3 regions of the Exiguobacterium sp. s161 genome follow, and region 2 is predicted to be linked to each of the others. Evidence: riboswitches for the same ligand, from Rfam matches in the RefSeq annotation. Region 2 holds a riboswitch; each other region holds the start of a gene.
The links. A riboswitch is a leader RNA that binds a small molecule or an ion and turns the genes downstream of it on or off. The one in region 2 is predicted to bind S-adenosylmethionine.
Positions count from the first base shown of each region.

Region 1: linked by a shared signal. The riboswitch ahead of KNQ14_RS00405 (methionine ABC transporter ATP-binding protein) and the one ahead of KNQ14_RS12395 (Na+/H+ antiporter NhaC family protein) in region 2 are both predicted to bind S-adenosylmethionine.
Region 3: linked by a shared signal. The riboswitch ahead of msrA (peptide-methionine (S)-S-oxide reductase MsrA) and the one ahead of KNQ14_RS12395 (Na+/H+ antiporter NhaC family protein) in region 2 are both predicted to bind S-adenosylmethionine.

Region 1 covers NZ_JACSNH010000001.1:60,674-71,594, reverse strand. The annotation lists gene KNQ14_RS00420 (M20 family metallopeptidase) at 1-433, opposite strand, end outside; gene KNQ14_RS00415 (MetQ/NlpA family ABC transporter substrate-binding protein) at 456-1,274, opposite strand; gene KNQ14_RS00410 (methionine ABC transporter permease) at 1,294-1,944, opposite strand; gene KNQ14_RS00405 (methionine ABC transporter ATP-binding protein) at 1,934-2,962, opposite strand; SAM riboswitch class I at 3,049-3,152, opposite strand; SAM riboswitch class I at 3,402-3,503, shown strand; gene KNQ14_RS00400 (alpha/beta hydrolase) at 3,571-4,329, shown strand; gene KNQ14_RS00395 (thymidine kinase) at 4,411-5,025, opposite strand; gene KNQ14_RS00390 (DedA family protein) at 5,209-5,859, shown strand; gene KNQ14_RS00385 (type B 50S ribosomal protein L31) at 5,896-6,141, opposite strand; gene rho (transcription termination factor Rho) at 6,233-7,606, opposite strand; gene KNQ14_RS00375 (C40 family peptidase) at 7,961-8,638, shown strand; gene KNQ14_RS00370 (SDR family NAD(P)-dependent oxidoreductase) at 8,715-9,482, shown strand; gene glpX (class II fructose-bisphosphatase) at 9,759-10,724, opposite strand; gene murA (UDP-N-acetylglucosamine 1-carboxyvinyltransferase) at 10,757-10,921, opposite strand, start outside.
Region 2 covers NZ_JACSNH010000004.1:235,182-246,102, reverse strand. The annotation lists gene KNQ14_RS12425 (nicotinate phosphoribosyltransferase) at 1-1,365, shown strand, start outside; gene KNQ14_RS12420 (hypothetical protein) at 1,416-1,742, opposite strand; gene KNQ14_RS12415 (YwpF family protein) at 1,886-2,377, shown strand; gene KNQ14_RS12410 (histidine phosphatase family protein) at 2,374-2,964, opposite strand; gene KNQ14_RS12405 (alpha/beta hydrolase) at 2,982-3,971, opposite strand; gene KNQ14_RS12400 (metal ABC transporter solute-binding protein, Zn/Mn family) at 4,142-5,155, shown strand; SAM riboswitch class I at 5,225-5,329, shown strand; gene KNQ14_RS12395 (Na+/H+ antiporter NhaC family protein) at 5,410-6,720, shown strand; gene KNQ14_RS12390 (hypothetical protein) at 6,764-6,967, opposite strand; gene KNQ14_RS12385 (aldo/keto reductase) at 7,125-7,937, shown strand; gene KNQ14_RS12380 (hypothetical protein) at 8,061-8,522, opposite strand; gene KNQ14_RS12375 (alanine/glycine:cation symporter family protein) at 8,608-10,053, opposite strand; gene KNQ14_RS12370 (CoA-disulfide reductase) at 10,235-10,921, opposite strand, start outside.
Region 3 covers NZ_JACSNH010000006.1:39,974-50,894, reverse strand. The annotation lists gene paaX (phenylacetic acid degradation operon negative regulatory protein PaaX) at 1-576, shown strand, start outside; gene KNQ14_RS13875 (gamma carbonic anhydrase family protein) at 633-1,172, opposite strand; gene KNQ14_RS13870 (NAD(P)H-dependent flavin oxidoreductase) at 1,264-2,202, shown strand; gene KNQ14_RS13865 (DMT family transporter) at 2,340-2,768, shown strand; gene KNQ14_RS13860 (Crp/Fnr family transcriptional regulator) at 2,784-3,452, shown strand; gene KNQ14_RS13855 (DMT family transporter) at 3,465-3,947, shown strand; gene msrA (peptide-methionine (S)-S-oxide reductase MsrA) at 4,024-4,554, opposite strand; SAM riboswitch class I at 4,650-4,753, opposite strand; gene KNQ14_RS13845 (M20 metallopeptidase family protein) at 4,816-5,994, opposite strand; gene KNQ14_RS13840 (putative quinol monooxygenase) at 6,072-6,365, shown strand; gene KNQ14_RS13835 (NlpC/P60 family protein) at 6,424-8,778, opposite strand; gene KNQ14_RS13830 (GNAT family N-acetyltransferase) at 8,920-9,474, opposite strand; gene KNQ14_RS13825 (DMT family transporter) at 9,744-10,073, shown strand; gene KNQ14_RS13820 (DMT family transporter) at 10,070-10,387, shown strand; gene KNQ14_RS13815 (general stress protein) at 10,516-10,921, shown strand, end outside.

The DNA.
Region 1 (10,921 bases), on a different contig from region 2:
TGCCTTTCGCACTGCCGTTCGGTCCACCTTCCTCGGCTGGTGTTCCAAGGACAACGACACTCCCGCCGACTTCATCGAGCACTTTACTGAGCGCGATCGCCGCTGCGACGCTCGTCGTGCCGATGATATTATGACCGCACGCGTGACCAATACTCGGCAACGCATCGTATTCAGCAAGAAAGGCAATCGTTGCGCCTGGTCGGTCGCTCGATTTCTTCGCGAAGAACGCGGTATCATGCCCCGCGACGCCGAGTTCTACTGTAAAACCTTCCGCCGTTAGACGCTCCGCATGGAGCCGCGAAGCAAAGAATTCCTCGTTCCCGATTTCCGGCGTTGCATGAATCCGGTGACTTGTCTCAAGATACGATTCCCGTTTTTGTTCGATATCCTGTTCAATCGTCTCTACCCATGTCGTGCGTACTGGTGTCGTCATACTGTCCACTCTCCTTTTGAAATTATTCGCCGATGTCGCTCAGTGGAACGAACGTCGGGATCGTACTGCCTTTGTATTCTTTTTTGATGAAGGCCGCGACATCTTTTTGTTGATACAGCGATGCGATTTTTTTCAGTTCTTTTTTGTTCTTGTCTTCCGTCCGTGTCGCGATGATGTTGATGTATGGTTTTGCTGTCTCGTTCTCATGAACGATCGAGTCCTTGATCGGGTTGAAGCCAGCGTCAACCGCGATGCCATTGTTGATGATAGACGCCGCGACGTCCGGTAAGACGCGTGGCGTTTGTCCGGCGACGATCGGAACGATTTTCAGCTTCTTCGGATTCTCGACGATCTTATCGACCGAACCGTTACCATCGAAGTCGTCCGGTAGCTTGATCAGACCTGCTTCTTGCAGTAACAAGAGGGCGCGTCCCATGTTCGTCGCTTCGTTCGGAACAGCGATTTTTCCGCCATTTGGAATATCTTTGACATCCTTGTATTTATCCGAGTAGATCCCCATCGGTGCGATGACAGTCGTCGCAATCGGCGATAGCTTCAAGTTATGTTCTTTCTTGAAAGCGTTGAAGTAGGAAATCGTCTGGAAGGCATTGGCGTCGATCTCACCCTCAGCCAGTGCCATGTTCGGCTGGACATAATCGGAGAACTTGACGAGTTCGATTTTGATGCCTTCCTTCTCTGCTTTTTTGGCGACATAATCCCAAACTTGTGTGTCTGAACCGCTGACACCGAGCTTGATCGTCTTTTCGTCTTCTCCTGATGCTGCGCACCCGGCAAATAAAATCGTCGTGAGTGTTGCTCCAATTGCTACTGCTTTTTTCATGACTGAATCGCTCCCTTGATTAATGTCTTCTGATTTTTCGTGCGACGATGTTGCCTGTCGTCTGTAAGCCTTGGACTAAGATGACGAGAATCCCGACCGTGATGATCATGACTTTCGTATCAAACCGTTGATAGCCGTAAGTAATTGCTAAGTCACCCAAACCGCCACCACCGATGGCGCCTGCCATCGCCGATGCCCCGATCAAGCCGACCGTCGCGATCGTTAAGTTCAGGATGAGTGAACCGAGTGCTTCCGGTAGGAGGAAGCGGAAAATCGTTTGAAACGGTGTCGCGCCCATCGCTTCTGCTGCTTCAAGAACGCCTTTATCGACTTCGAGTAAAGAACTCTCGATCAGACGCGCCATGTACGGTGCAGCGTAAAAGACGAGCGGGACGATTGCAGCTTCGGTTCCGATCGACGTCTGGACGATCAACCGTGTCAACGGGATGATCGCGACGAGTAGGATGATGAACGGAATCGAGCGGAAGATATTGACGATACTGTTGAAGAACGTGAACAACGGAACATTTTCAAGTAACGCTCCTTTTCGCGTGACAACAAGCAGGATACCGAGTGGTAAGCCGATCAAGGTCGAGAACAAGAGCGAAACGGATACCATCGTCATCGTCTGCAAGAATGCTGTCCAGATATCACTGTAGTTAACTAGCATCAGCGAGCACCTCCTCGACCGTCACCTGTGCCTGATCGATGTATTGTAACGCTCGTTTCACTTCAGCCGGCTCACCAATCAACTCGACGAGCAAGGTGCCGAACGGCGTATCCTGCAACTCTGTGATGCTACCGTGCAGGATATTGACATCGACGTCGAAGCGTTTTGCGACTTGCGACAAGAGTGGTTGTCCGGTGTGATGTCCAAGGAAGTGAATCTTATAGATTGGATGCGCATTTCGCGACTCGATCAACTGACGAATCGACGCTGGAATCTCGTCATGCATGACGGACCGTACAAAGTTCCGTGCCGTCTCGGTCTGCGGATTTGAAAAGACATCAAAGACCGTTCCTGACTCGATTAGCTTCCCAGCTTCGATGACGGCTACACGATCGCAAATCTCCCGGATGACGCCCATCTCGTGGGTAATCAAAAGAATCGTGATCCCGTACTCTGCATTGATCCGTTTTAATAACTGAAGAATATGATGTGTCGTCTGGGGATCAAGTGCTGACGTCGCTTCGTCACATAAAAGGACGGAAGGTTGCGTCGCGAGTGCCCGGGCGATACCAACGCGCTGTTTCTGCCCACCCGACAATTGATCTGGATAATGATCCGCCTTGTCCGCGAGATCGACGAATTCGAGCAACTCCGTCACCCGACGGCGAATCTCATCTTTCTTGACGCCTGCGAGAACGAGTGGTTTTGCAACGTTCGTAAAGACCGTGTTCGCATTCAATAGATTGAAGTGCTGAAAGATCATTCCAATCCGTTGTTTTGCTTGGCGTAATTTTTTCGGAGACAGTTGCGTTAAATCTTCCCCATCGACCGTCACCGTTCCTGACGTCGGTCGTTCTAACAGATTGACACAGCGGAGCAGTGAACTTTTCCCGGCACCGCTAAAGCCGATGACACCAAAGATTTCGCCTTTCTCGATCGTCAGGTCGACACCGTCGAGCGCTGCAATCGTCTGATCTTTCGTGACGTACGTTTTTTTGACTTGATGAAATGCAATCATTCCGTTTTCCCCCTTCATTCAACAAAAAAGGTCCCTTCTTGAGAAACAAGAAGAGACCTGGATCCGCACAGTGGCAGAATCCACTCCACTCATCTCTCAGACATCTGTCTGATGGAATTGGCACAGTGCTCATAATGAGTCTGTTGCCGAGGTTTCGTAGGGCCAGTCCCTCCACCTCTCTGGATAAGTATTGCGGTATGAAATTCGTATGTGTGTTGTTGCGTTGTTGCTTATGTCGTAAAACTAATTTTTACATTACGGGTCGAAACTTTAAAAGTCAACCAACTTTGCAAAAATAATCCATTTGGCGCATATCGATGGATTTACAAGTTATGAATTAGCTTAATGAACGGATCACGATTCGTCAAGAAAGATTTGACAAGTCATTTTTGGTCGTGCTACCATCGTTTCAATGATTATTCCGACAATTCCAATATGATATTTATCAAGAGTGAACGAGAGACCTGGCTCTATGACTTCACGGCAACCTGCAATTTGTAAGGTGCTCCGACCAGCAAAGCGCGGCTTTGGATGATACGGTGAAAAACTCGTGGGCGTCCAAGCAGTGACGTCGACGAGTTTTTTTCATGAATGGAGGAAAAATAGTAATGATGAACTATCCTGTATTGACTGGTGCTGAAGCGTTTTATTTTCAAGGTGGATCGATCGGCATTCTAATCTGTCATGGTTTTAACGCCACTCCGCAAAGTGTCCGGGACGTCGGTGAGGCATTCGCTGCTGAAGGTTTTACCGTCTATGCCCCGCGCTTACGTGGACATGGAACGAACGTCCGCGAGTTCGAACAATCGACTGCTCGATGTTGGAAGCAAAGCCTGCAAGACGGCTATGAACGTTTACAAGAAACATGCGATCAAGTCTTCGTCATCGGTCAATCGATGGGTGCGACGCTTGCGCTGTCGCTCGCCGCTGACGGGATTCCGTTTGCCGGCATCATTACGATCAATGCCGCACTCTCCGTTCCATCCTATGAATCACTTTCGTTCGAGGACGGTCCAGAGTATTTACCGGAAGGCGCACCGGACATTAAGCGAGCAGCCTTTGAAATCATCTATGATCTTGTTCCGAGCCGTTGTGCGTTCGAACTTGTTCGCCTAATGGATGAAACAAAAGGACGCCTTGGATCGATCCTTCTACCGACATTGATTCTTTACTCAGCGACCGATCACGTCGTTCCACCTTCGAGCTCGGATTATCTGCACCAGCACATCGGAACAAATGATAAACGAAGCTACTGTTTACTGAACTCGTATCACGTTGCGACACTCGATCATGATCAGGATTTGATTGTTCGTGAGACGATTCGCTTTATCGAACAATCGTGTCAGTTTTCGCAAGAAACAGGCTGAATCAAAAAAACAGCTATTCGTTTCCATATGGAAGCAAATAGCTGCTACATCAAAGGACGACCATCATCGGTACGTCTTTTTTTAATTTTCTTGGTGCTGCACCGATTGGAGCGGCTTCGGTTTTCCAGGTACCTCATGGCAATGACGGCAACGTGGCTCATACGATTCCGACGCTCCGACTAGGATGATCGGATCATCGTAGTTCGCTGGTTTCCCGTCAATCAAACGTTGTGTCCGGGAAGCCGGATCCCCACATGAAAGACAGATCGCTTGTAGCTTCGTCACGAATTCTGCACGCGCCAGTAATTCAGGCATTTTCCCGAATGGCTCTGCCCGGAAATCTTGATCAAGGCCTGCACAAATGACGCGTTTTCCGTCTTGTGCGAGTGCTTCGATGACTTGTACGATCTCATCATCAAAGAATTGAACTTCATCAATGCCAACGATTTGTGTTTCTTCTGCTACTGCCGCGTAGAGATCACGACTCGTCGCCATCGGAATCGCTACGACAGAGTTGCCAACGTGAGAGACGACATGCTCTTCATGGTACCGGTCGTCGATTGCTGGCTTGAATACTTGCACGGGCAGTTTGCCGTACTGCGCCCGTCTGACACGACGAATCAACTCTTCCGATTTCCCGGAAAACATACTGCCACAAATTACTTCGATCCAGCCGTACTGATTTATTACATGCATCATCGTCCGACACCGTCCTCTAAAAATAGTCACTTTAACGAGTATAGCTCGAAACGGTATCGAGAAAAAGGGTTGACTTCCGGAAATCAAAATTCATTTTTTCTTTCCCTAGAATTTTTGTCCTTTCATTCCAACTGCCCCCTATTTCCTGTACACTGAAGAAGAAGATTCTCACGAAAGAAGGTGTCCCCGATTCATCATCTCTTACATGACATCCTGCACCAATATGGTGCCCTTGGTCTCTCCGTCCTTCTCGCAGGTGGTATCGTGGGATTGCCGGTTCCTGATGAGACCCTGCTCGTTTTGTCCGGATTTTGGATGCATCAAGGCAATCTACCACTCGTCGGTACGATTCTCGCCGCTTACGCCGGCAGTTGCATCGGGATGACGATCAGCTATTTACTCGGATTAAAACTCGGTATGCCACTACTACACCGCGTTGGACCGAAAATGCGTATCTCAGAAAAACATATTCTTTCCGCTGAAGCCGGATTTCGTCGTTACGGAAAATCGGTCTTGATCATCGGTTACTACATACCTGGTCTCCGCCAACTCTCTGCCTTTTTTGCAGGCGTCTCAAAAATGCCGTTTCGCGTTTTTGCGAGTTATGCATATACAGGTGCCTTGATTTGGATCAGCGTGTTCTTAGGCGCCGGTTATTTCGTCGGCCGCCATCTCTCGTTCCATAAAGTCATGGACTATGTCTTGGCACATCCGGAAGTCATGCCCTATTTAATCGGGATTGCTGGCGGAATCGCCTTCTCGTTCGTCTTGAAGACGTATCTCGCGTATCGTTCACAATTCAGTCTATACAAAAACAGCCTGCTTCCGTAATGGAGGCAGGCTGTTTTTTTAAGAACCGACAAGTAATTACTTGCGGCCGTATTTTTTGTTGAAGCGATCGACACGACCATCTGCCGCGTTGAACTTTTGACGACCTGTGTAGAATGGGTGCGAGTCTGAAGACACATCCACACGGATGAGTGGGTACTCGTTACCATCTTCCCAAGTGATCGTTTCGTTCGAAGAACGAGTAGAACCGCTTAAGAATTTGTACTCAGTCGTTGAATCCATAAATACTACTTTGTTGTAGTTAGGGTGAATTCCTTGTTTCATGGTTGATTTCTCTCCTTCCGCCCTGGTTCATTTGCTGAGCCAGAGTAAGTTACCTTCCTATACTAAACGATTTTTTTATGCGTCGCAATAGTTATTTTTCTGTCGTCGTTTCCTTCTTGACGGTACGTGGTTTAGCTGGCGCGCGTCGGACCGCCTTCTTCTGTTCTTTCTCGAGTTCGACGAAAAATTCTTCATTATTTTTCGTATCACGAATCTTACGCAGGAACGTATCGACGAACTCGTTCGACTCGTTCATCGTCCGGCGAATCGCCCAAAGCGCATCAAGCTGCTCTTTCGGAAGCAACAGTTCTTCCTTCCGTGTACCGGACTTCCGAATGTCGATCGCTGGGAAGATTCGACGCTCTGACAACTTACGATCAAGATGCAGTTCCATGTTGCCAGTTCCTTTGAATTCCTCATAGATGACGTCATCCATGCGCGATCCTGTCTCGACGAGTGCTGTCGCAAGAATCGTCAAACTACCACCGTGTTCGATGTTTCGCGCTGCACCAAAGAACCGTTTTGGCTTATGGAACGCAGCCGGATCAATTCCGCCAGAGAGCGTCCGACCACTTTGCGGTACCGTTAAGTTATAAGCCCGTGTTAGACGCGTGATCGAATCCATCAAGATGACGACATCCTTCTTGTGTTCGACGAGCCGCATCGCCCGTTCGAGGACCAGTTCAGAAATTCGGACGTGGTTGTCCGGTGTTTCGTCAAACGTCGAGCTGACGACGTCTGCTCCTGGAACCGAACGCTCAATGTCCGTTACTTCCTCAGGTCGCTCATCAATCAAGAGAATGATTAGTTCGACATCCGGATGATTCTCCTGAATCGAGTTTGCGATTTCTTTGAGGAGTGACGTCTTCCCTGCTTTTGGCGGTGCGACGATCAAACCACGTTGACCAAATCCAACCGGTGCGATCATATCCATGACACGAACGGATAGATGGCGTGGTTCTGTCTCAAGTCGCATCAATTGGTCCGGATAAATTGGTGTCAGTGCCGGGAAGAATAAACGGTTACGGGCAGTATCCGGTGCTTCACCGTTAACGGCTTCCACGCTAAGTAACCCTTGGAACCGTTCGTTTTCCTTCGGTGGACGGACTTTACCTGTGACGACATCACCATTACGTAGATTAAAGCGTCGGATTTGAGATGCTGCGATATAAATATCTTCAGAGGATTGGGAATAATTGATAGGACGAAGGAAGCCAAAGCCACCATCGTTTTGCATTTGTGGATTGCCAGGGATGACTTCGAGTACCCCTTCGAGGAAATAAAGACCAGTCGATTCAGCCTGTGCTTTTAAAATCTTGAACATCAACTCGCGTTTACGGGCTTCTCGGTATTGTGGGACATTTTTCGTCTTTGCGATTTCATAAAGTTCTTTTAATGTCAGTTGGCTCAATTGAGCCAGTGTATAGGAACGTTCTGGTTTATCTTTTTTATCAGTTGTTGGCATGTTCTTCACCTATTCTTTATAAATTCAACTGCATTCAGCATACTTCCATACATACATCAGGAGGTATGTAATTTTATTCGTGAACTAAAGGTATCATATTTTTTTGAATTCGTCGTCAACAATCCTTTGCGTTTCTTACTTTGTAATATTCGAGGATATTATTTCAGTTATGTTACAAAAACATCTGTTTTGTCTTCTAACTGAAAAAACGTTTTCAAGTGTGCGCATGCTAAGATATTCCTGCAGACAAAATTCTTACACAGTTGTAAGGTTCACTGCTTAACCAAACACTTAATGATTTCATCATATAACTTACGGACGCAACACACTACATCAAACGGAGGAATTCTTAACATGAAACGTTTTCTAGCATCGATCGCGACAGCAGCCTTAGTGGTTTCAGGTTTTACATCAGTGGGTACAGGTAAAGTTGAAGCAGCAACAGTCACGAAAGTCAAGATCACGGACAACGGTCTTCGTGTTCGGACAGCACCTTCTACGAAAGCAAGCATCGTCGGGAAAGTCAACGCTGGTCAAGTCTTTACATATAAAGGCAAGTCAGGCAGCTGGACAAAAATCTCATACGGCGGTAAAACACGCTATGTCTACTCACAGTACACAAAGACATACAAATCATCTTCAAGCGCTAAAAAAACAACGAGCACATCTTCTAAACGGACTAAAATCCTAAGCGAAGCAGCAAAACATAAAGGTACACCATATGTATGGGGCGGAACGACGACTCGTGGATTCGACTGCTCTGGTTTCACAAGCTACGTCTACAAGAAAGCGGCTGGTAAAACATTACCACGTACGTCTTCTTCACAATATTCTTCTTCTAAGAAAGTCAGCGTTTCTAAAGTACAGCCAGGAGATCTTGTCTTCTTCTCACACGGTAGCGGCATTCAACACGTTGGGATCGCAACAAGCAAGTCAAGCATGGTCAACTCAGAAACGGGCGGCGTTAAATACTCAAGCTTCAAATCAGGGTACTGGGGTTCACGCCTTGTCGGCGCAGGATCTTACCTATAATTCATCATCTCAAAGCGGTTGAGCATTGGCTCGATCGCTTTTTTTCATCGAATCGATTACAGGAGGAGGAAATCGGATGCATGTCTTAATCACAGGTGCTTCAAGAGGTCTTGGTCGTGAATTTGCTTATCTGCATGCCAAGCAAGGGGATCACGTCTTGCTCGTCGGACGCGATGCGACAGCACTCTTCGAAACGAAGTTCCATGTCGAGCGACTCGGGGGAACGGCAACCGTCTTTCCGTATGACTTAACGCAGCCGACGCATCGTCTCGCACTATTTCGGGCAACGGAACAGATTCCGGTCGACTGCGTCATCAACAACGCCGGGATCGGCGTCTTTGGTTCTTTCCTTGAGACCTCGTTCGAAGACGAGTCCCGGATGATTGCCTTGAATATCGAAGCATTAACACACGTAACGAAGGTCTATGCCTCTCGCATGAAAGCACAGGGAATCAAAGGACGTATCGTCCATCTCGCATCAACGGCTGCGTTTGAAGGTGGTCCATGGCTGAGTGTCTACTACGCGACAAAAGCCTATGTCCTTCATTTCTCGGAAGGCTTGACGGAAGAACTCGCACAAGACGGGATTCAAGTCAGCGTTGTCTGTCCAGGCGCGACCCATACCGGCTTCGAATCAGCAGCAAATCTTGAACAGTCACGCTTGTTCTTGCGACCTGGCGTCATGGATGCTCCGACGGTTGCGCGTATCGCTTACCGTAGCTATATGAAGGGGAAAACGTTCATCGTTCCTGGCTTTGGCAATGCCTGGTATATCTTTTCGACGCGTTTTCTACCGCGTCGGTACGTCACCCGACAAGCAGGAGAAGTTCAGCGTCCGCGGTGATAGTTATAATGTTCATTATTTCAATATTTATGACGTTCATCCTCAACTCCTACAGGAAAAGGAAACGAGTTCAACGTTTCCGTCAGGGTAAGGTAAGACCCGACATTTCGCATAAGTTGCGAGATGTCGCGGCTTACCTCCCGCCTGAGGAAAGTGAGGATATGAACGTTATCAGTTTTAAACATCATCAAAAAAGAGTTGGCCTTCCGGAAATTATCCGCAACGCCAACTCTTTTTGTATGGATTCAGACGTCCTTTTTGAGGAGTCAGTCTGTTTTACTTAATGACAAGCTTCGGTTTCTTCTTGAACGAGTGAATACCTTCGACGAAACGCACCGTTCCGGATTTTGCACGCATGACCACAGAGTGTGTCTGACCGCCTTGTGCCGTGAACTGAACACCTTTCATCAACTCACTGTCCGTGACGCCTGTCGCAGCAAAGATACAATCGTCTCCTGAAACGAGATCATCCATCATAAGGATCTTCGATGGATCTTCAATGCCCATCTTCTTGCAACGCTCGACCTCGGCATCGTCTGCTGGTAACAAGCGTCCTTGGAGCTCACCACCGAGGCATTTCAAGGCAACGGCAGCAAGAACGCCTTCCGGTGCACCACCTGAACCGAGCAGGATATCAATCCCCGTATGCGGGAACGCCGTGTTGATCGCAGCAGCGACGTCACCGTCACCGATCAAGCGAATCCGCGCCCCTGTTGCCCGAATCCGTTGAATGATTTCTTCATGACGTTCGCGATCCAGAATCGAGACGACGACGTCTTCGATTTCTTTGTTCTTCGCCTTCGCTACGGCTGCGATGTTTTCTTCGATCGTCGCATCCAGACTGATGTGTCCTGCCGCTTCCGGACCGACTGCGATCTTATCCATGTACATGTCCGGTGCATGAAGTAAATCTCCTGCATCCGCGACCGCGAGAACAGCAAGTGCGCCCCATGTTCCTTTTGCGACGATGTTCGTTCCTTCCAGCGGATCGACAGCGACGTCGAGTCGTGGTCCATACCCATTTCCTAGCTTTTCTCCAATGTAAAGCATCGGTGCTTCATCCATCTCGCCTTCCCCGATGACGACGGTTCCTTTCATCGGAATCGTATCGAAGACATCACGCATCGCGCTTGTTGCCGCATCATCCGCTTCATTCTTCAATCCTTTTCCCATCCAGCGTGCAGAGGCGAGTGCTGCCGCCTCCGTGACGCGTACCAGTTCCATTGATAGACTTCTCTCCATGTGTATGTCCCCTCTCCCTTGTTACAAATCGGTCAAATCGTTTCACGCCATACGAGGGCGCCAAGTTCCTTCAACTTCTGATCAAATCGTTCGTAACTCTGGTCAAGCACTTCTGCATGGTGCAGCGTCGTCTCCCCTGAAGCGAGAAGTCCCGCCAAGACAAGTGCTGCGCCACCGCGTGGGTCCGGTGCCTCGAT
Region 2 (10,921 bases):
CGTGCCGTCTTTGATGTTTACTACCGTTCGAATCCGTTCGCAGGAGGCTATGTCGTCTTTGCGGGTCTCGAAAATATCATCGAGTATATTCAAACACTCCGTTTCACGGAAGAAGATATCACGTACTTGCAAGAGATGATTGGCTTCCCGGATGAGTTCAAGGATGAACTGCGTCAGTTCAAGTTCAATGGCTCGATTTCAAGTGTCAAAGAAGGCGAGATCGTCTTCCCGAACGAACCACTGATTCGGATCGAGGCACGCATCTTTGAAGCAAAACTCTTACAGACCGCGATTTTGAACATCGCGAACCACGAATCGCTCATCGCGACGAAATACGCACGTATTCGTCAATCGGCTCCCCGTGCGAAGTTCCTCGAAGCTGGTGCCCGTCGCGCGCAAGGCATCGATGCCGCTTACTTCGGTACGCGTGCTTCATACCTGGCTGGTTTTGACGTCACAAGTCTTGCTTCAGCAGGACGCGACTTCGGCATTCCGTGTGGTGGAACGATGGAACATGCCGACATTCAATTCCACGATGACGAATTGACGGCATTCCGGACATTCGCTTCTCATTATCCGGATCAGGCGACATTACTCGTCGATACGTACGATACGCTCAAGAGTGGTCTTCCGAATGCGATCACGGTTGCGAAGGAACTCCAAGCCAAAGGGCATAAACTGCGCGGCATCCGGATCGATTCTGGCGACTTATCTTACTTGTCAAAACGTGCCCGTAACATGCTTGACGAAGCTGGCTTCCCGGAAGTCGACATCGTCTTGTCAGGGGACCTCGATGAGTACGTCATCCAGGACTTACGCATCCAAGGTGCCCAAGCCAATACGTTCCTCGTCGGAACACGTGGTATTACAGCTTACGAACAACCGGCTCTTGGGATGGTTTATAAACTGGTCGCGCGTGAAGTAGATGGCGAGCTCGCACCCGTCATTAAAGTATCCTCGTCAAAAGCCAAGACGACGACGCCCCATATCAAGGAAGTCTATCGCATCATCGATCCGGTGACGGATAAGTTCAAAGGCGATTACGTGACGTTGATGGACGAAGATCCGTCAACACTTGAAGCTGTCGATCTCATCGACGTCCGGGACCCATCGTTCCGGAACCGCATCGAACAGTTCAAGGTCGAGCGCTTACTTGAACCGATCTTCAAGGATGGAGAGTTGATCTATACAGTGCCGACGATCGAAGAGAGTCGCCACTTCCACGAAACACAGATTGGTCGTCTGTGGGAAGAGTACAAACGACTGCGCTTGCCAGAGATCTATGCTGTCACATTCAGCGATCGTCTCTGGAAGCTCAAACTCGACATGATTCGGGATACCCGACTGGCAAGTGGGTTAAAATAAGACGCCAAAAAGCGCCGTTCTTCCTCCCTCAGGATGAACGGCGCTTTTTCTCATGTTAATCCTGCTTCGTTTCCGACAGGTGTCATTTCTGTTGGCGCTTGTTCCATCTTCTTACGAAAGTACCATGCGAAGCCAAGTGCACCTCCGATGAAGACGATATACGTGATGCGTTGACCGAATTCAGCTAAGGAATCCGCGTAGAAAATACTGATTAAATGATCACTTCCACTAATGAGTAGCAAACAGGCAATCAGGAGCGCAATGCGATATGCAAGCGTCGGGCGGTCTGTCGGTTCAGCATGCCAATACATGATGATATGGTGGGCAAGTAGAACGATACCCAGGATTCCTAATATTCCAATGAGTACTTGCGGCATAATGAACGATCCTCCTGTTTAGTAGTATCTAGTCTTATTTAAACATAGTTCATACGGATTTCGTCAGGAAAAGTTTCCCGTCTCACATTCCTCACGGTATACTGTAGGAAAATCGTAAGCGATCAAGGGAGGGCATTTTTTTCATGAAAACCTTTAAGTTATGCACTTTACGCATTTTAATGGACGAGTCAGGACGTGATACGACGATTCCCGTCGCCATTCAGGACGGATTGACGGTCAGTACCGAACAGACGGCACAGTGGGTTGCAGAAATCGTCGTTCCTCCAACGGATCAGCCGATCGTCGATGAATTGTTCACAAAACATTTACGTGCTTTGATTGAAATCACGATCTCACGACCTGATAATGACCCTGCCGCGATGATCGTCACGCCCCTTGAACGGACTGTCTTAAGCGAAAACGTCTCGTATGTCTTCACGGGTAAGATGGTCATGATGAAGAATGATTTATCTGAATCGATCTTACGCGAAGTCGTCGAAGATGGATTCGCTGGCGAAGAACTCGTTCAAGAATATAAGGATCGTCGTTCGAAACGTGGCGCCCATATCACAAGCATCGCTAAAGAAACATTCAAGCAATATTTGACAGAGCATCCGAACGCACCCGTTTCTTAAGGTTTTTCGACCTCATCCGTGATGTGGTCCGCTACGTTGATTCGATCAATCGTATAGTGATCTGTATGATGGATATAATTCGCACACGCGTTTTTCAAAGGTGTCCGGTAACTGAACGTCGCATCAATCGATGATAAGGCTGCCTTGATCGTATGCGAGTGACAGACGATTAGAATTCGTTTCCCTTCATACATGCGTGTCGCTTCCTGTAGCGCATCGAACACGCGATCCTGGATGGCTTGTTCCGTTTCAAGACCCGGCACAAGTGTCGTATCGTTCGCTTGAACAGCCTCGTAAATCGCTGCGACTGGTTCACCGGAAGCGGCTCCGAATTCGCGTTCGACAAGTCGCTCGTCTGTCGCTGTAATCGTTAAGCCAACAGCACGACCGATGATTTCCGCCGTCTCAACGGCACGCGACAAGGGACTTGCTAATAAGACATCCCACTTTTCATTCGATAGATAAGCGGCGCTGAGTTCCGCTTGTCTTCTTCCTGTTGCATTCAACGGGATATCTTCTCTTCCTTGAATCCGTTCGTTTAAGTTCCAATCCGTCTGACCATGCCGCACTAAACAAATTTCAGTCATGTCTCTGTCTCCCTCATTTAAGAAATATGACTGATTGTATCATGTTTTCCATTCGGAAGTTGTCGAGGTGGCAACAGTAGTACCTGACAGGTGAAATGTTCAATTCGTTCAAGCAATCGTTCGATCTTTAACGGATTTTCCGTCTGAGCGAAACTAGCAAGTGAGTGCGTACCATTCGGAAAGGAAAACAAACGAACATCGGCTCCGACATCCGCTCCCTTCTCAACGAAATGCAAGGCTTGAGAAAACGGAACAATCGGATCTTTTTTACCGTGCAAGAGCATGATTGGCGGAGCATCCGACGATAAATGTGTGACGGGTGAGACGTGCGTCATCAGCTTGCGCCATTCTTCTCGTCCCCCCTTGTAGAACTTAATATGGGCAATCCAAGTCTGAATGAAATTAAACAGCAAAAAGTTCGTCGGTGGATATAAAGCGATCACACCACTGATCAATGGCATGTGCCGCTCATCGCGCTCACCAACGAAAGCAGATGGGGCAAGTGCCGTCGTCAGCATGAGTGCGGCTCCGGCTGAATCTCCCCATACCATCATCCGTCCTCTTAGAATGCGAAGACCCTCTACTTCCTTATTCAAAAAACATAACGCATCCCGTACATCTTCGAGGTTATCCGGAAAATAACTGCCCTCTTCGAACAAACGATACTCAATACTACAGACGGCAACTCCGAGTTCAAGTAGTCGATCAACGATTGGACTAAAGCAGAACATGTCATCGCGCTCTCCACGAACGAATGCACCACCGTGTGCATAGATGGCAACTGGAAACGGTCCTTCTCCTGGTGGATAATAGAGATCGAGTTGTAAGATGCGGTCTCCCACCTGTTTGTAGGTGAGCGTCCGCGGTGCAAGTTGTTTTTCTGTGAGTGGCAAGGCGGGTTCGGTCCATCGAAGTAGTGCACCATAATTGTTCCAGATACTCGCTCCCGCTGCTGCCGTCGTCAATAATGCAGCTCCCCCCATTAGCCATGCAGTTTCACGTTTCACTTGATCACCTCCAAAAAGACGTGCTAGTTTCTTCACTTTATTATCCTTCTACCCCGTTTTAAAAGATGTCGAACGTCTCGGTATTCCTACTTGACGCTTCACCAGCGTTCCGCTATAGTGAGAAAGTCCAAATCGGAATTGTTACGTTTTAATAATGGAGGTATCATATAATGAAAAAAATTATTCCTGCTTTAACAATCGCCTTCGCGAGTGCAAGTGTCCTCGCCGCTTGCGGTTCGAATACCGATTCATCGACTTCAGATAAAACCCAGACAGAAGTCTATGCATCGACGTTCGCAACAGCTGCTATTGCCCGCGAAATCGGTGGTGATCAAGTCGACGTCAAGATGATCGTCCCACCTGGAGCAGATCCTCACTCTTACGAGCCGACGTCAAAACAACTCACTGAAATTGCTAAGGGTGACTTGTTCCTCTTAACGGGCACGACGCTCGAGCCATATTCGAAAAAAATTCAGGAGAGTCTAAACGGCACGGACGTCCGCTTCGTCGAGACGAGTAAGGACGTCAACTTACTGGAATCTGATGCTACACTCCATGCACATGAAGAAGAGGGGCATAGTGAAGACGAACATGCCCACGAAGAAGAAGGGCACGATGATCACGCAACGGATGAACCTGCGCATGAAGAAGAAGGCCATGACCACGGAAAATACGATCCACACGTCTGGCTCGATCCTACCAATGCAAAAGCAATGGCACGTTCCATCACAGTCGCTCTATCAAAAGAAGTACCAAAAGACAAAGCGACATTCGAGAAAAACTTAAAAGCGTTCGATCAGCAAGCTGACGCACTAGATAAAGAATTCAAACAAGCCGTCGCTGATGGATCGAAAAAAGAACTTCTCGTTACGCATGCCGCTTACGGTTACCTCGCAGAACGATATGGTTTCACGCAACTGCCGATCGCGGGAATTTCTCCTTCCGATGAACCGTCACAAAAGCAACTGGCTGCTTTAGTGAAAGAAGCACGGATGCATGATTTGAAATACGTCGCGTTCGAAGAGACGGTCTCACCGAAGGTCGCACGTGTCATCCAAAAAGAAATCGGAGCTGAATCCGTGACGATTCATAATCTAGAGTCCGTCACGAAAGCACAGCAAAACAGCTCTTATTTTAAATTGATGGAAGAAAACGTCCAGACGTTAAAACAAGCACTTCAGTAAAGTACAGTTGACACGCGTTACTCAATGCGGTACGGTAAGAAACGTGTTTTACAACAATTGAATGACTTCTTTTTATCGCGAGAAACGGAGGGACTGGCCCAATGATGTTTCGGCAGCGGACGATTTGATTCGTACTGTGCCAAATCCAGCAAGCGAAAGCTTGAGAGATAAGAAGAGCGTCTTTATTTCATAAAGACCTCCTTCTTTCTTGCGAAGGGGTCTTTTTTGTATCTTTGAGAAACGAGGTGTCAACAATGAATGAAACGATCACGCCTAACAAATGGGCACTGCTTCCCCTCGTCGTATTCCTGGTCCTCTTCATCGGAGCCGGAATCTTCTATGACGACTTTTACAAATTTCCGATCCTTATCGCCGCATTGATCGCTTTGATCTTTGCTGCAATCACAACGAAAGGATCCATCAATCAAACGGTCGAACGAATCGCAACGGGTGCCGGAAATCCCGATATCATGATCATGGTCTTCATCTTCTTATTAGCCGGTACGTTTTCTGGAACGGCAGAAGCAATCGGTGCCATCGATGCAACCGTCAATGCTGCTTTGACGTTCCTACCTCCGTCATTACTGATGAGTGGTCTGTTCATCATCGCTGCCTTCATCTCGATGGCAATGGGAACATCGACTGGAACGATTGCTGCACTCGCGCCGATCGCCTTCGGTATTCATGAAGCGACAGGCATCAACGTTGCGATCGCAGCAGCGTCAGTCGTTGGTGGTTCGATGTTCGGCGATAACCTGTCGTTCATCTCGGATACAACGATCGCTGCCGTCCGTACCCAAAAAACGAACATGCGCGATAAGTTCCGGACGAACTTCATGATCGTTCTCCCAGCTGCTATCTTGACAATCATCTTACTTGCGTTCGTTTCTGGCTCTGGCGATGCGGTAACGGCCAAAGCATTCGAGTTCTACAAGCTGATTCCATATCTCGCTGTCATCGTCCTTGCGCTATTTGGTGTCAACGTCATCCTTGTCCTCGTCGGTGGTACATTGCTCACTGGTATCATCGGTATGATTGACGGTAGCTTCGGCTTAAGCGGTTTCGTCCTCTCGATGTCAAAAGGAATGATGGGCATGGCGGAGATTTCCATCTTGACACTCCTCATGGGTGGTCTCGTCAGCTTGATCACGTTCAACGGTGGAATCGTCTACTTGAAAGAGACGTTGACGCGCAAGATTTCTCAGCGTCGCGGTGCCGAATTCAGTATGGCAGCACTCGTCAGTGCGACGAATCTCGCAACGGCGAACAATACGATCTCGATTCTCGTCGCTGGACCACTGGCGGCTGAAATCGCTGATACGTACGAGATTGATCGTAAGAAATCAGCGAGTATTCTCGATATCTTCTCTTGTGGTATCCAAGGCATCATTCCGTATGGCGCGCAACTCTTGATTGCAGCAGAATTGACGAAAACGGCTTCACCGGAACTGATTCCGTATCTGTTCTATCCGTTCCTGCTCTTCGTCTGTGGATCGATTGCCATCTTCTTTGGATTGCCACGTATGAAGAAGACAGCGACGAAGCAAGAAAGAATTTCTTCGTAACCATAAAACAGGTCCAATCGCGTCGACGATTGAACCTGTTTTATTATTTTTTCTGCTTCGCTTGTCGTTCTAAGATTAAGTAAGCGATTGCCGGAAGCGGGAATTGAACGAGTCCAGCACCTCCCCAAACCCATGGATTACGTCCTGACTTTCGCGCACTAAGAAACAGACCCACTGCCTGCGTTACTAACAAGGCGCCAATGCTAAGCCAAGTACATTTGGATAGCTTTTTATTCTTTTGAGCCATCTTTTCTCCCCCTCTTTTAACACACGATTAAATCTCATGATTCTTTTCTATTTTACCTTATTTCATTCTTCCATGAGCATGGAAACGGACGTCTTCGTTCGTTCATGCTAAACTAAACGAGCAAATCTAAACTACGTTTTATGAGGAGGAGTAACACATGCAATACGCAAAACTTTCAAACGGTATTACGATTCCCCAAATCGGATTTGGTGTCTGGCAAGTAGATGAAGAGACAGAAGCACCTGCTGCTGTCGCTGAAGCATTACGTGTCGGTTATCGTCATATCGATACGGCTGCTGTCTACAAAAACGAGCGCGGTGTCGCAAAAGGAATCAAGGAAAGCGGCGTGAAACGTGAGGATCTCTTCTTAACGTCAAAAGTCTGGAACGATGATATTCGTGCCGGTCGGACGAAGGAAGCATTCGCAGAATCGCTCGAACGTCTCGAAACAGATTATCTTGACCTTTATCTCATCCACTGGCCGGTCGAAGGCTATATCGAAGCGTGGAAAGCAATGGTTGAACTGTATGAAGCAGGCAAGATCAAAGCGATCGGTGTCTCGAACTTCAAAGAACATCACCTCGATACATTGGCAGAAGAGGGCTTGATGGCACCAATGATCAACCAAGTCGAGTTGCATCCACAATTACCACAACATGAACTGCATGAATACTTGCAAGATCACAACATCCAAGTCGAAGCATGGAGCCCACTCATGCAAGGAAAATTCCTCGAAATTAACGATTTCAAGGAAATCGCAGAGAAGCACGGCAAGACACCTTCACAAGTCGTCTTACGTTGGCATCTCGACAACGGCATCGTCGCTCTTCCAAAATCCGTTACACCAGAACGCATTGCGGAAAACTTCGACGTCTTTGATTTCCAACTCGATGCCGATGATCTTGAGAAAATTGACCGTATCGCAACGGATGTCCGCCTCGGACCGGATCCGGACGAAATCGATTTTTAATCTGACGATTCACGTAAAAGAGAACGTCTTCCATATGAAGTTGTCTTGATTCATCTGAACGACGAGAGACCCGTTTCCAGTCTACGACTTGGAAGCGGGTCTCTTTTTTATGATTTTAGCTGATCAGACATAATAAATTAAAATCGTATCTTCCGCTTCTTCTGCCTTTTGAAAATAGGCGCGTAAATCGGCGAACTGTTCCCAGACATCCTCGAATTCGCCCGGTGTTCCGGCTTCATCATGAATCGAAGCGAGTGCCCGTTGATCGAAATTCCGCATCACCTCAGCCGAGATGATGAGGAGTGGCAAGGGAAGAATGCCTACAATCGCCGCTTTCTCCTCATTAACGATCAACTCTTCGCCAACGATCGCTCGTCCCAGGTTGTAATGCGTGTCTTGATCAATATAGATATCGATTTGATTCATCAAATGATAGATGGCATTCGTCTGTTCGAGAGCGAATAATTGTTCATGATCGGGTTGCGTCTCATGAATGAATAATATCCAGTCCATGATGATGTGGGGATCGTTTCCGAACGACTCCCAGACCGCATCCGTGACGCGGACGAAATGTACGTTTTCCATTCTCCCCCTCCCTTCTGTACTCTGTATTCCCTTTTTAAATTCGTTCTATACAAAAAAAGAGCCAGATTTCTCTGACTCCCTTTCCTTAGATCGCTTTTTCGTCTTTTTCTGATTCTTGCCATGCTTCAAGCGTATCTTTCCCTGGCAAGTTCGGAATCGAGTCCGCATAAAACCGTGGCTCTTTCCCTGCTTTTCGTTGTGTCATGTAATCATCGAGAGCCAGCTTCGCTATCTTTGCAAGACGGAAAATCGCATACAGATTGACAATCGCCATTAATCCCATGAAGATGTCCGCTAACGCCCACACGAGACTAGCCGACTCGACAAGTGAACCGAAGACGATCATGACGAGGACGAGTACGCGGTATGCCATCATGACTTGTTTATTTTCACGGATGAAGTTGATGTTCGATTCACCGTAGTAGTAGTTTCCGACGACGGAACTAAACGCAAATAGGAAGATGGCGAGTGCCATGAATCCTGTCGCAAATGATCCAACTTGTGATGCAAGTGCGCCCTGTGCTAAATCAATACCAGCTAAGGCATCTCCATTCGCATCTTTTGTCGGAACTCCACTGACGAGAACGATCATCGCTGTCGCCGAGCAGACCATCAATGTATCTACGAAGACCGCGAATGATTGAATCAAGCCTTGTTTGACCGGGTGAGAGACTTCCGCTGTTGCTGCTGCGTTAGGTGCCGAACCCATACCGGCTTCGTTCGAGAACAAACCGCGACGAATACCATTCAGAACGGCCGCCCCGATTGCTCCCCCTGCTAATGTCTTAAACTCGAATAATCCTTCTTGGAAAATCAATTTAAAGACACTTGGTAATACTTCAAGATTCGTCACCATGATATAGAGGGCGATTAAGATATAACCACCTGCCATGATCGGAACCATGAATGAAGCGACTGTCGCAATACTGCGGACACCGCCAAAAATGATCAGTGCCGTCAAGACGACTAATCCGACCGTAATCCATATCTTATCCACGCCATATTGACTTTGTAGAGAAAGCGAGATCGTATTCGATTGGACAGAGTTGAAGACAAAACCAAATGAGATCGTGATCAGAACACTAAAGACGATTCCTAACCAACGTTGTCCAAGAGCTTTTTCCATGTAATAGGCTGGACCACCACGCCATTCTTTTCCGTCACGTACCTTGTAAATCTGAGCAAGCGTACTTTCGACGAATGCTGACGCCGATCCAATCAAGGCAATTAACCACATCCAGAAGACTGCTCCCGGACCGCCGAGTGCGATTGCAGCCGCTACACCCGCGATGTTTCCGGTACCGACACGTGCTGCCGTACTGATCGCGAATGCTTGAAACGGGGAGACACCGTCTTTTCCATCATCTGTCCCTTGGAACAATAAGCGAATCATCTCCGGAATCATCCGGAATTGAACGAATCGCATCCGAAATGTAAAATAAATGCCTAACACGACGAGTAACGTGATCAATACATTCGTCCATAAGTAATCATTTGCTCGATTTACTAGTTTCATCACTTCTTTTTCCATCAAATCTCCTCACTTCCATCCATCTTTTCTCTCTATTTGTATGTAAGTTTTTTTCACATGTGATTTATCATACGCAATTTTTTTTGAAAAATCAAACTCATCTATACCTTAGGACGCAAAAAAAGTGTCAAACCTCACATCAGATGTCAGGTTTGACACGTTCACATAAACAGTTTTTAGATTAGATGAACAGATTCAGATTGGCACCGTCCGTTGCACCAAGATAACTCGCGACACCACCATAATCGATATCATCCAGTAATTCCTCTTTCTTGATGCCCATGATATCCATCGACATCGTGCAGGCGATCATACGGACACCGGCTGCTTGCGCTTTTGCCATCATCGTTTCAAGCGCATCGACTTGTTTGTCCTTCATGACTTTTTTCATCATTTTTTGACCGGCTCCTGCCATGTTCATGTTCGAGAGTGGCAGCTCCCCGGCATGTTTCGGCATCATCATGCCCATCATCCGTTCAATGCCGGCTTTCTCGACTGCCGGTGCGTCTGGTTTTCGAATGATGTTCAAGCCCCAGAACGTAAAGAACATCGTCACTTGTTTCCCCATCGCTTGTGCACCTTGCGCAATGACGAAAGAGGCAAGTGCTTTATCAAGATCACCACTGAAGACGACCATCGTCGCATCATCTGCCGGATTGACTTGAACCGGTGCTGCAGCAGGTGTCTCCCCTTGCCCTTTTTCAAGCAAGACCTCGACGACTCCCTGATTCATTTCAGCTGAATGGACCGTGTGACCTAGTTTTTTCGCCCATGCTTGAACATCCGGCAAGAATCCTGGATCCGATGCCTTGACGAAAATTTGCTCGCCGTCCGTCATCTGATCGATTTTTGTTTTCAGCTCTAAGAT
Region 3 (10,921 bases), on a different contig from region 2:
CCGGAGGATAAACGCCAGATTCGTGATGAGCTCCGCAAAGAACTGACGTGGAGTGGGTTTGGCAACTTATCGAACGGGGTTTGGATTTCACCGAACCCGCTTGAAAAAGAGGCGGAACGATTGATCGCGTCGTATGAGATCGAAGAGTATGTCGATTTCTTCGTCGGTGAATACCACGGTCCGAAGCAGGATCAATCCCTCGTCGAGCGTGCGTTTCCGCTGGAGGAATTGCAGGAGCGTTACGAGACGTTCATCACGGATTACAGCCGGCAATACATCGTCCATCAAAGTCAGCTGCAACTTGGAGAAATGACGGATGAACAGTGTTTCGTCGAACGGACGATGCTCGTACATGAGTACCGGAAGTTTCTGTTCACGGATCCCGGATTACCGCAAGAACTGTTACCGGATGCTTGGAGCGGACATCACGCGGCGCTCTTGTTCGAACAATATTACCGATTGCTCGCACAACCAGCGAGTCGGTTCTTCGAATCGATCTTTGAAGAGACGCACGATGTGTCCCAACGCAGTGCCTCGTACGACGCGGCGGAACACCCGCTGTTTGCAGAGCGGTGAGCATATATTCGAATGAAAAGAGCGGGACGGATCAGTTGATCCGCCCCGCATTCGTGTCATTCAGATGTGTTCTGTTCAGCAGATTCTGCGAGAATATTTCGGAAGGCATATCCTTTATCGACATAAGAATCAATCGACTCCTGAATCATCGCGAGATCCGCTTCTGTTAGTTCACGCACGACTTTACCGGGTGAGCCGATGATCAGCGAACGGGGTGGGAAAACTTTTCCCGATGGAATTAGCGTATTCGCCCCGATGATGCATTCTTCACCGATCTCTGCATGATCAAGAACGGTCGCACCCATTCCGACGATCGAACGACGTCCGATTTTGCAACCGTGTAAAATCGCGTTATGTCCGACCGTTACTTCATCTTCAATGACGACGGGTGCCCCTTCATAGAGATGAATCGTCGCGTTGTCCTGGATACTGCAGCGTTTGCCGATTGTAATCGGTCCTTCGTCACCGCGTAATACAGCGTTGAACCAGATGGTAGACTCGGAACCGATCGTGACGTCTCCGATCAGATAAGCGCCAGGAGCGATGAATACGTCGGATGCTACGTTCGGATGAATCGATTGATACGGAATCTTCATAACAGAATGACCTCGTTTCTATAATAAGATGAACTACTATTCATTCCATGTCAGTATAGCATGTGAGTGAAGTCGAGAACGGAGGAAAGACATGTTTCCGATTTGTGAGCTCTTTAAAATTCGATATCCTTTAATCCAAGGAGGAATGGGTAACATTAGTCATGCGGCGCTCACGGCAGCGGTGTCGAATGCCGGAGGACTCGGAACGCTCGGGTGCGGGACATTGTCGGTCGATGAAGTGTCGTCGCGGATTCACGAGACACGAATGCTGACGGATCAACCATTTGCCTTGAACATCGCGATTCGGGTGTCTCCTTATACGGAAGCACTGATTGATCTCGCGATTGCAGAAAAGATTCCGGTCGTCTCCTTGTCGGCAGGAAACCCGACACCGTACATAGAGCGACTTCAAGCTGCCGGTATCAAAACGATTGCTGTTGTCGCTTCAGTCAAACAGGCGTTAAAGGCAGAACAGGCAGGCGCTGATGTACTCGTAGCGGAGGGAGTTGAAGCAGCAGGCATCAATTCACCGCTCGAGTTGACGACGTTGACCTTGATTCCGCAACTCGTCGATCGGGTCAACATACCGGTCCTTGCAGCGGGTGGGATTGGCGACGGACGTGGGCTAGCAGCTGTTCTGTTGCTTGGTGCTGCCGGCGTCCAGCTCGGAACACGGTTGATCGCGACGGAAGAGGCGAAGGTTCATTCGGCATACAAGGCGCACTTAATGGATGCGACCGATACCGATACACGCATCATCGGACGTTCCGTCGGATTCGTCCGACGTGTCCTTGATGGTCCTTACGTCGAACGACTCACAGTAGAGACACCTGCTGCTTTTCTCGATCAGACGAATGAGTCGTATCATATTACAGGCGCTCTTGAGGGCGATGAGGAGAAAGGATATGTCAACGCTGGACTAGTTGCGGGATTGATTCATGATGTGCCGACTGTTGCGGAGTTGTTTACGCGCATGATGACGGAAGCAGAGGAACAGCTGAAACAAACGACGACTCGTTTTACGACATGAGCATATAGTGAGGGACCCGTGATGCCACTTGTGGACAGCGGGTTTTTTCATGTTTTTTTGAAAATGGGACATTTGTCCTTTTCAAGTAGGGCACGAGTAAGGTCTACTCTAGTGTAGAGATTAAAGGAGGAGATGACGTGCAAGGAGTCGTGTTTGCTTTGATGAGCGGTCTGTTCATCGCCCTGCAAGGCATATTCAATGCGCGCCTTGCGACAGGCGTCGGACCGTGGTTGTCCGTATTGATCGTCCACTTTGTGGGTCTGATGGGTTGTTTAGTCATTTACAGTTTCGTACGAGATCGGAAAATCGGTGGCTTCCGTCAGTTTCCATGGATTTATGCGAGCGGCGGTTTGATTGGCGTGCTAGTCGTCGTAACGGAACTGACAGCAATCCAAAAACTCGGGATGACATGGGCGATGTGTTTATTACTCGTCGCACAGATTTTATGTGCGTTTGTGATTGATTTAAAGGGATGGTTCGGTGTCTTAAAAAAACAAGGAAATCGTGGTCAATGGGTTGGTGTGGGTCTCATGCTTGCAGGAGTTGCGATTTTCTCACTTGCCTAAAGGGGGGAAATGAACATGGAAAGCGTCATTCAACAGTATGGACTGGATACGATTTTGACGGAAGAGACGCGCGCTTGGTTGCGTCAAGAAACCTTCCAAAAAGGGGAACTCCTCTGTACGACAGGGGCAGCGATCGACCGGATGTACTTCATCGTCGCAGGCAAAGTTAAGATATCTGCTGCCTCGTCAGAAGGGAAACAACGGATTCTACGATTCAAGACACCACTGACAGTGATCGGTGACGCTGAGTTCATCAACGAACGGGAAGTATTGAATACGGTCGAAGCGGTGACCGACGTCGAGGTGTTGAGCGTACCGTATGCGATTTTACGCGAGCACAATACGACGAACGTCTTTCTGCAATTCTTATTACGAACGATCACAGCGAAGTGGTATGCCGACTCGAAATCAGCGTCGCACCATGTATTGTATACAGTTGAAGAGCGATTTGCAGGATATTTGTTGTCGATCGCTTCTGAAGCCAGTGACAGTTTGTTTTCTCAGGAGATGCGGACGTCGAACCTGCATGACGTCGCCGACTGGCTTGGAACAAGTTATCGCCATCTCAATCGGATCATCACGAAATTATGTGAAGAAGAGATTCTCGTTCGACGACGCGGGAAAATCATCATTGTCGATCTGGAGCGGATTCGCGAGAAGGCGAACGGCAACAGCTATGAGTAAGGAGGAACGAACATGGTAATAGGCATCGTGTGTGCCGTATTGGCAGGGATGTTGATCAGTTTACAGACGGTATTGAATGCTCGGATGAGTGACGCGTTTGGCGCTTGGGCGACGACGACGCTAGTCTTCTTTGTCGGTTTCGTCGGAGCAAGTGTCACGTATGTTCTGTTTCGTGGTGGAACAATCGGACAGATTCAAAACGTATCGCCACTCTATTGGTTTGGTGGACTTGTAGGTGTTGGCGTCGTTTTTTGTGTCATGCGTGGAATTCAATTGCTTGGTCCGTCCGTCGCGATCTCTGTCGTTCTGATTTCGCAGTTAAGCTTTGCTCTCGCTGTCGATACGTTCGGTTGGTTCGGTTTACCACAAATTGATTTATCATTCGGTCAGCTCGTCGGTCTCGCTGTCATGGTATGTGGGATCTTCGTTTTGAAGCGGTATCAAGTCGTGGCGCCGGAAGAGAAGGCGGCGGATCAAGTAGAACGTGTTTCATGACTTATTTTTTTCATAACAATGAAACAGGTCAGCAAACAAATGTTTACTGACCTGTTTTTATATGCATTTTTTTGAATTAAACCGTCGTCGTATCTTTCCATTCCTGCTCGATGAAGGCATCGCGACCAGAGGCAGCACGATCTTTTTTATAGTGTTCTGGATTTTTCTTATGGAAGTCTTGATGGTACTCTTCCGCCGGATAAAATTCAGAAGCGGCATCGATCCGCGTTACGATCGGTTGTTTGAAACGATTGCTTGCAGCAAGAGCGTCACGAGAAGCGATTGCTGCTTCATGCTGCGCATCCGTATGATAGAAAATCGCTGGTGCGTACTGCGTGCCACGATCTTGGAATTGACCTTCTGCATCCGTCGGATCCGTTTGTGGCCAGTAGAGTTCGAGCAGACGCTCGTACGGGAATAGGCTCGGATCAAACGTGATTTGGACGACTTCGAGATGTCCCGTCGTTCCTGTTTTGACTTGCTCATACGTCGGATTGTCGACGTGACCGCCCATGTAACCTGATACGATTCCCTCGATTCCTGGTAATTCTTCAAATGGTGTCACCATGCACCAAAAACATCCACCTGCAAATGTTGCTTTTTCCATCCGTCTCTTCCTCTCCGTGGGAAATTCCCATTGTATGTCTGACAGCGAGAAAAACGAAAACGACTCCTTCGCTTGGTTGCAAAAGGAGTCGCCGCTTTTTATCAACCAAAGCTTTCGCTTTGCTGGTCGTAGCACCTTGCTATACGCAGGTTGCTGGGACGTCATCGATCCAGATCTCTCGGTCCACTCTTGATAAGGGTATATGAAGTTGATGTCATTCGTTATCATTGTTGTGATGATACCATTCACATAGAAATAAAGTCAATCCTTAGGTTTCAAGGCACGTAAAACCGTCGCTCCGAGTGTTTTCGCACCAACCAATAACGCTTGTTCGTTGATCTCGTACTGCGGATGATGCTGTGGATGATTGATGCGACCGTCCGTATATCCGGAGCCGGTAAAGAAGTAACTTCCCGGGACGTGTGTTAGATAATGTGCGAAGTCGTCCGCCGCCATCATCGGTGTGAGTGACCGGACAGATGCTTCCGGTAAGAAAGAAGCAGCTTCCTGAACGAGTTTTGTCTCGTCCGGATGATTCCAAAGCGCCGGGTAACCCGTCGTGAAGTCAATCGAATAAGTAGCACCGATGCCGGCACACGTCGTTTTGGCGACAAGGTCGACTTCTTGTCGGAGCTGATGCCGCAGGGTTTCATTGAACGTCCGGATCTCCCCGACGATGCGTGCTTCACCCGTGACGATGTTCGGCGCCGTTCCTGCGTGGAAGGATCCGATTGCAAGAACAGCGGGTTCGAACGGATCGACCCGTCGACTGACAAGGTGTTGTAAGTTGCAGACGAGTTGTGCCCCAGCGACGAGCGCATCTTTTGTTTTGTGCGGTGCCTGGGCATGCCCACCTTGACCATGAACGATGATTTCGAATTCGTCGATCGCACATAATGTATGTCCTTCCCGAAACCCAATCGTACCAACCGGTAAATCATTTTCGAGATGTGTCGCGAAAATCGCATCGACGCCTTCGAGAACGCCGGCTTCGATCATTTGGATGGCTCCGCCAGGAAAGACCTCTTCTCCATGCTGATGAATGATTCGAATCGTTCCTTGCAATTGATCCCGTAACGGATAGAGCGTAGCAGCAAGAGCCATCACCATCGCCGTATGCCCATCGTGTCCGCAAGCATGCATGACACCGGGATGGATTGACCGGAAAGCAAGTGTTGTCTCTTCTTGAAGTGGTAAAGCATCAAAATCTGCACGGACCGCAATCGTTGGGCCAGGGTATTTGCCTTCGATCGTCGCGACGACACCACGACCTCCGACGGCTGTTTCGTGAGGGATGCCCCGTTCCGCGTAAAAGTTTGCAATTCGTTCTGGTGTGCGGACTTCCTGAAAAGAGAGTTCCGGATGTCGATGGAAATCACGCCGTAACGCGATCATCGTCGGTTCGAATTGTTCGAGTGCTTCAAAAAGTTGAGTTTGCATCTTCAAGCTCCTTTGACGTGTGTTTTTTCGTGAAAATGGGTACAGATACAGGTAATCACGAAAGGGGATAATGAAACATGGGAGAAATCGTCGTCAACGCTGTACTTACAATCAAAGCAGGACTCGCGGATCAAGTCTTTCCGATTTTAGAAACGGTCTATCATGCCGCACAAAAAGAGGAAGGATGCTTACGCTATTCCTTGCACCAATCGATCGAAGACGAGCATCAATTCATGCTGTATGAAGTGTATCAGGACGAAGAGGCACTTGAAGCGCATATCGCATCCGATCACTATAAAGCATACCGTGAACAGATCGAGTTATACTTGATGGATCGACAAGTAACGAAATACGTCGAGATGACATTCTGACGTGTTGCGATAAGAAGAGACGAAGCCGTCGAATTCGACGGCTTCGTCTTTTTTTGTCTTACATCGATTTAAATCCGAGGAAATGCTCTTGCCAACGCGGTTCATAAATCGAATTGATTTGGAGCTGTGAACCGCCCGCATGGATGAAGTGTTCGCTATCGAGCATGATTCCGATATGCGATGGACCATCCGTGTAGGTGTTCTGGAAGAAGACGATATCCGAGCGTTTACCACTCGAGATACTCGTCCGGCGATTCGTAAAGAAAGCACCGTACCAGTAGCCGCGAACGTTCGTCCGACCACCGTATTTTCCAGCCTTATTTGTCGCGTAGTGAATCAAACCGGAACAATCGAAGCCACCGTTCACGGCATCTTGCGATCCCCATGTGTAAGGTGTACCGATATGTTGGACGGCTGCTTGAATCAGCTTTTCACCGCGCGTGTTATTCTTTTTAATGACCCGTTTATCGGACGTAATCGTCACAGCTGAGACCGGAAGATAGACGGGTGTCCAGCCTGACTGGATGACATAGAAGTTTCCGACCCGGTGACGCGGATAAACACGTTTGCCTTGCTCAACGAGTCCGCTGCCTTTTGGACTGGTTGGACTCGAAAAGAAGGATGTCGTCTGTTTGACGGTATAGATTTTCGTTCGATTGATTGCTTTTTGTGTCAGTTTCATATCGGGTTTGCTCGTGCTGATATAAGGGTTGAGGACGTAACCCGTTTGACCGCTGACTAAGCGAACTTGCCAAAAATCATCATCAATTGATTTCAGACCAATCAATTTTGTCCCTTTTTTCAAATAGGCAGCTGGCCGACTGTAAGCGACGTCAGCAGAGAAGAGTGGCGTTTGGTCCAGATGGACATAAAACGTTGTCCCTTTTTTCGCTTTTGCTTTTGGTTTATTTAGTCCGATCCGACTCGAATCGACGAAACCAAAGATATTGTTATATTTGACACGTGTAAAATAACCGCTTTTTCCATAGATGGTGATCGATTTTCCTTTTTTCAACGTACCGATTTTTTTACCCGACAGTTTTGCCTGTGACCAAATGACGACGTCGTCCTCTGTCACGTAACGTTGACCGGTAACGTCATACAGATCCGGCTTTTTCGTGACGAGATCACTCGTCTTGACGTAACCATAGACTGTCCCTTTTTTTAATCGTGTGTAACTACCGCTCGTACCATAAATCGTTAGTTTATCAGCTCGTTTGACAGAATACATCATTTTACTTTTCGTTGAAGCAGACGTATAGACGGACAAGTTGCGTTTTGCGTACCGTGTTCCGGTTGCGGCGTATACTTTTTCACTACCAAGATCAGCTGTTTTAACGTAGGCATGGACTCCGCGGAAAATAATTCGACTGTAGACGCCACTTTTACCATAGATCGTTAATAAAGTATTTGTTTTTTGTTGATCGATTATGGAGCCGGAAGCATTCGGTGCACTATAGATCGGTGTAGCGCGCTGAACATAGAGGCGTGCGGTCTTTGGATAGTATTTCAACGTACCGAGATGTGCCGTCAATACATAGGCATACTCGTCGTTTCGTTTGATTCGTGTAAATGAACCCTCGACGCCGTACGTCTGAAGAGAAGTATTCACAGGAAGCGATTGTACGACTTCTCCTTTCGTAGTCGCAGTGGCATAGACCGTCGTCTGCTGTTGGACGTAACGCACTCCTGTTTCTGGATGGCTCACGACCTGCGTATCAGCTAAATCAGTCGTCAATACGAAGGCGTAACCGGTCTTAGTCGCCACACGTGTAAAAGTACCCGTCGTTCCGAACGTTTCGAATGATTGATTTTGAGTGACGGCAGTCTTCGCGCTTGTCGTCTTCGGCTCAACGAAAAGAGAAGTCGCTCGTTTGGCATAACGCGTCCCAACCAATTTCGGAAGTTGCTCGAGTTGTGTCGTCGATACATAGACGTATTGCTCGTTCCATTTCAGACGCGTGAACGTGTCGAAGGTGCCGTATGTATCGATTCTCTGATAAGCGGGAAGTGTCGTCACGACGGTGGGATCAAATGGTGAAGCAACTAATGAGAGTGAACTTTTCGACATCAGCGTTGCTTGTTTTTGAAAAACAGGTGCTGTTTGCGTTAACGCGTTTGTTGCGACATAAGCAGTACCTTCTTGCCAACTGACACGAGTGAAGTCACCGTCCGTACCGAGTGTCTTGAATGTCGTTCCTGCTGGTAGTTGTTGGATGACCGTTGTGGAATCAGCCGTTTGTAGCAACGCAGCATCCTCTTTCAAATAAGCCGTCCCGGTTGTCTCGGTGACTGTTTGTGTTTCTGCTGTCGGTTGAACAGGTGGCGATTCAGCAAAAGCGGGTGCGGGTAAAACCGAGCTCAACATTAACGTTGCGGCAAGTCCAGCAACATGAGCAGTCCATTTTTTCATCAAGAGGTTCACTCCAATTCTTAAAATTTGTCATTATGAATAGTGTAGCATGCGCTTGTTTAAAAATTGATAAAAATCAAAAAAATAGGAGGTTGTTCATGAAAAAACGGTATGCCTCGGCACACCGTTTGAAGTCATATGTTAGTTATCTTCTTCGTGATCCACTTGCCATTCCCAGTCGAGCATGCCGTAAATCAAGGAATCGCGCCAGTGGTCTTCGAGATAGACCGTCTCGCGAAGCTGTCCTTCCTTCGTCATGCCGACCTTTTGCAAGACACGTTCGGAAGCGACGTTTCGTGGGTCACACGTTGCCGTGATTCGGTGTAGTTCTAGTTTTTCGAAACCGAATTGGAGAAGGAAAGAGGCGATTGACGTCGCGTATCCGTTCCCCCATTCATCAGGCGAGAGGACGTATCCGATTTCGGCGATTTTATTCTCAACGTCTGTGATGACGAGTTCACCGGCACCGATGACGACGTCACTTGGAAACGTCACGGCAAAGACATAACGACGTCTTGGTGTCTCGAGTTCACTTTCAAGCGCATCGTGTAGGAATTGTTTCGTATCCGTTTCGGTATTCGGTCCCCATGACTGGAATTGACTGACGATGGGTTGTGAGGCATAGGCGTGAACCGCTTCTACATCTTCTGGTGTAAAACGACGAATCCGAAGTTGATCATTGATTTTATAACGCATGCAGCATCCTCCTCATTCAGATGAAGTCACTTTGATTCTATTTGACAGATGGGGAACAGATTCCTGTTTGACATGGGAAAAAGGGCGTGCTAGGGTGGTTGTATCGAATGGAATAGGGAGTATCCTCTAGGGTTCCGTACGGCTGGACCGAGGGAGGAACATGGACGTTTGTCCATGCAACGGAGGGATAAAAGCCCGGGAGTAAAGCGAATCGTCTCGCTTGCTCCCGGGCTTTTTCATTTGAATTTACCTATTAGGAGGCAATTATTATGGCAAAGTATTGGATTGGGATCATCGTCGCAGCGTGTTTTGAAGTGGGCTGGGTCATCGGATTAAAACATGCGGCAACACCACTTGAGTGGGCTGCAACGATCGTCTGTATCATCGTTAGCTTTACCGTGCTAATTAAAGCGAGTAACCATTTACCAGTTGGAACGGTCTATGCTATCTTCGTCGGTCTTGGAACAGCAGGAACGGTCGTGACGGACATCGTGTTATTCGACCAAGCCGCTTCCGTGATGAAATTAGTATTGATCGCTGTCTTACTCGTCGGCGTCATCGGTCTGAAGTTAGTCAGTGGAGAGGAGAAATCAGCATGAGTTGGATTTATTTAATCATTGCCGGAATCTTTGAGATGTTTGGTGTCGTCTTGATCAATACGTTCAATCAAAATAAGAATGCGAAGAATTTACTGTTGATGGGAACAGGATTCGGACTCAGTTTCTTATTTTTGACACTTGCGATGAATGGTTTACCGATGGGAACGGCGTATGCGGTATGGACGGGAATCGGAGCAGCGGGCGGTGCGATCCTCAGCATGGTGCTCTATAACGAATCAAAAGACTGGAAGCGACTGGTTTGTATCGGTCTTGTCTTAAGTGCGACGATTGGTCTGAAACTTGTCGGCGAATGATCGTTTACATGTCAAACAGATGACGTTTTAATGGAACGCATGTTTTTTGGCATATTTTAACGCAAAAGAGGAAATACTCCTTATAGAAGTCACGCATGACAAATCGTGTCGATAAGGGGAGAACATCCATGAAAACGAAACAATATATTGGAACATTCTATTCAGAAGAAGAATTGATCTCAAAAATGGACGAATTGCACATTCAAGGGCATCGGGAGGAAGACTTCTACGTCATCGTCAAAGAGAAGTCGAACATCGCACTCGTTCGTAGCCAAATGGATGCCGAAATCGCGACGACGAAACCGTCTTGGATTGATCGAATTCGCGGGAACAAAGGACGCGATCAAGAAGTCGATGATTTGTTTGGGTCACTTGATCTATCAAACAATGAAATCGAACAACGCAAAACGGAAGTCGAAGGTGGGGGTTTCGTTCTGTTACTTGAAGTCCAAGACATCCAGTTCGATCCACATCTAAATACAGACAACACGCATCCTGATGTAAAAGTCCGTTATGGTAGTGGCGAAGAGACGC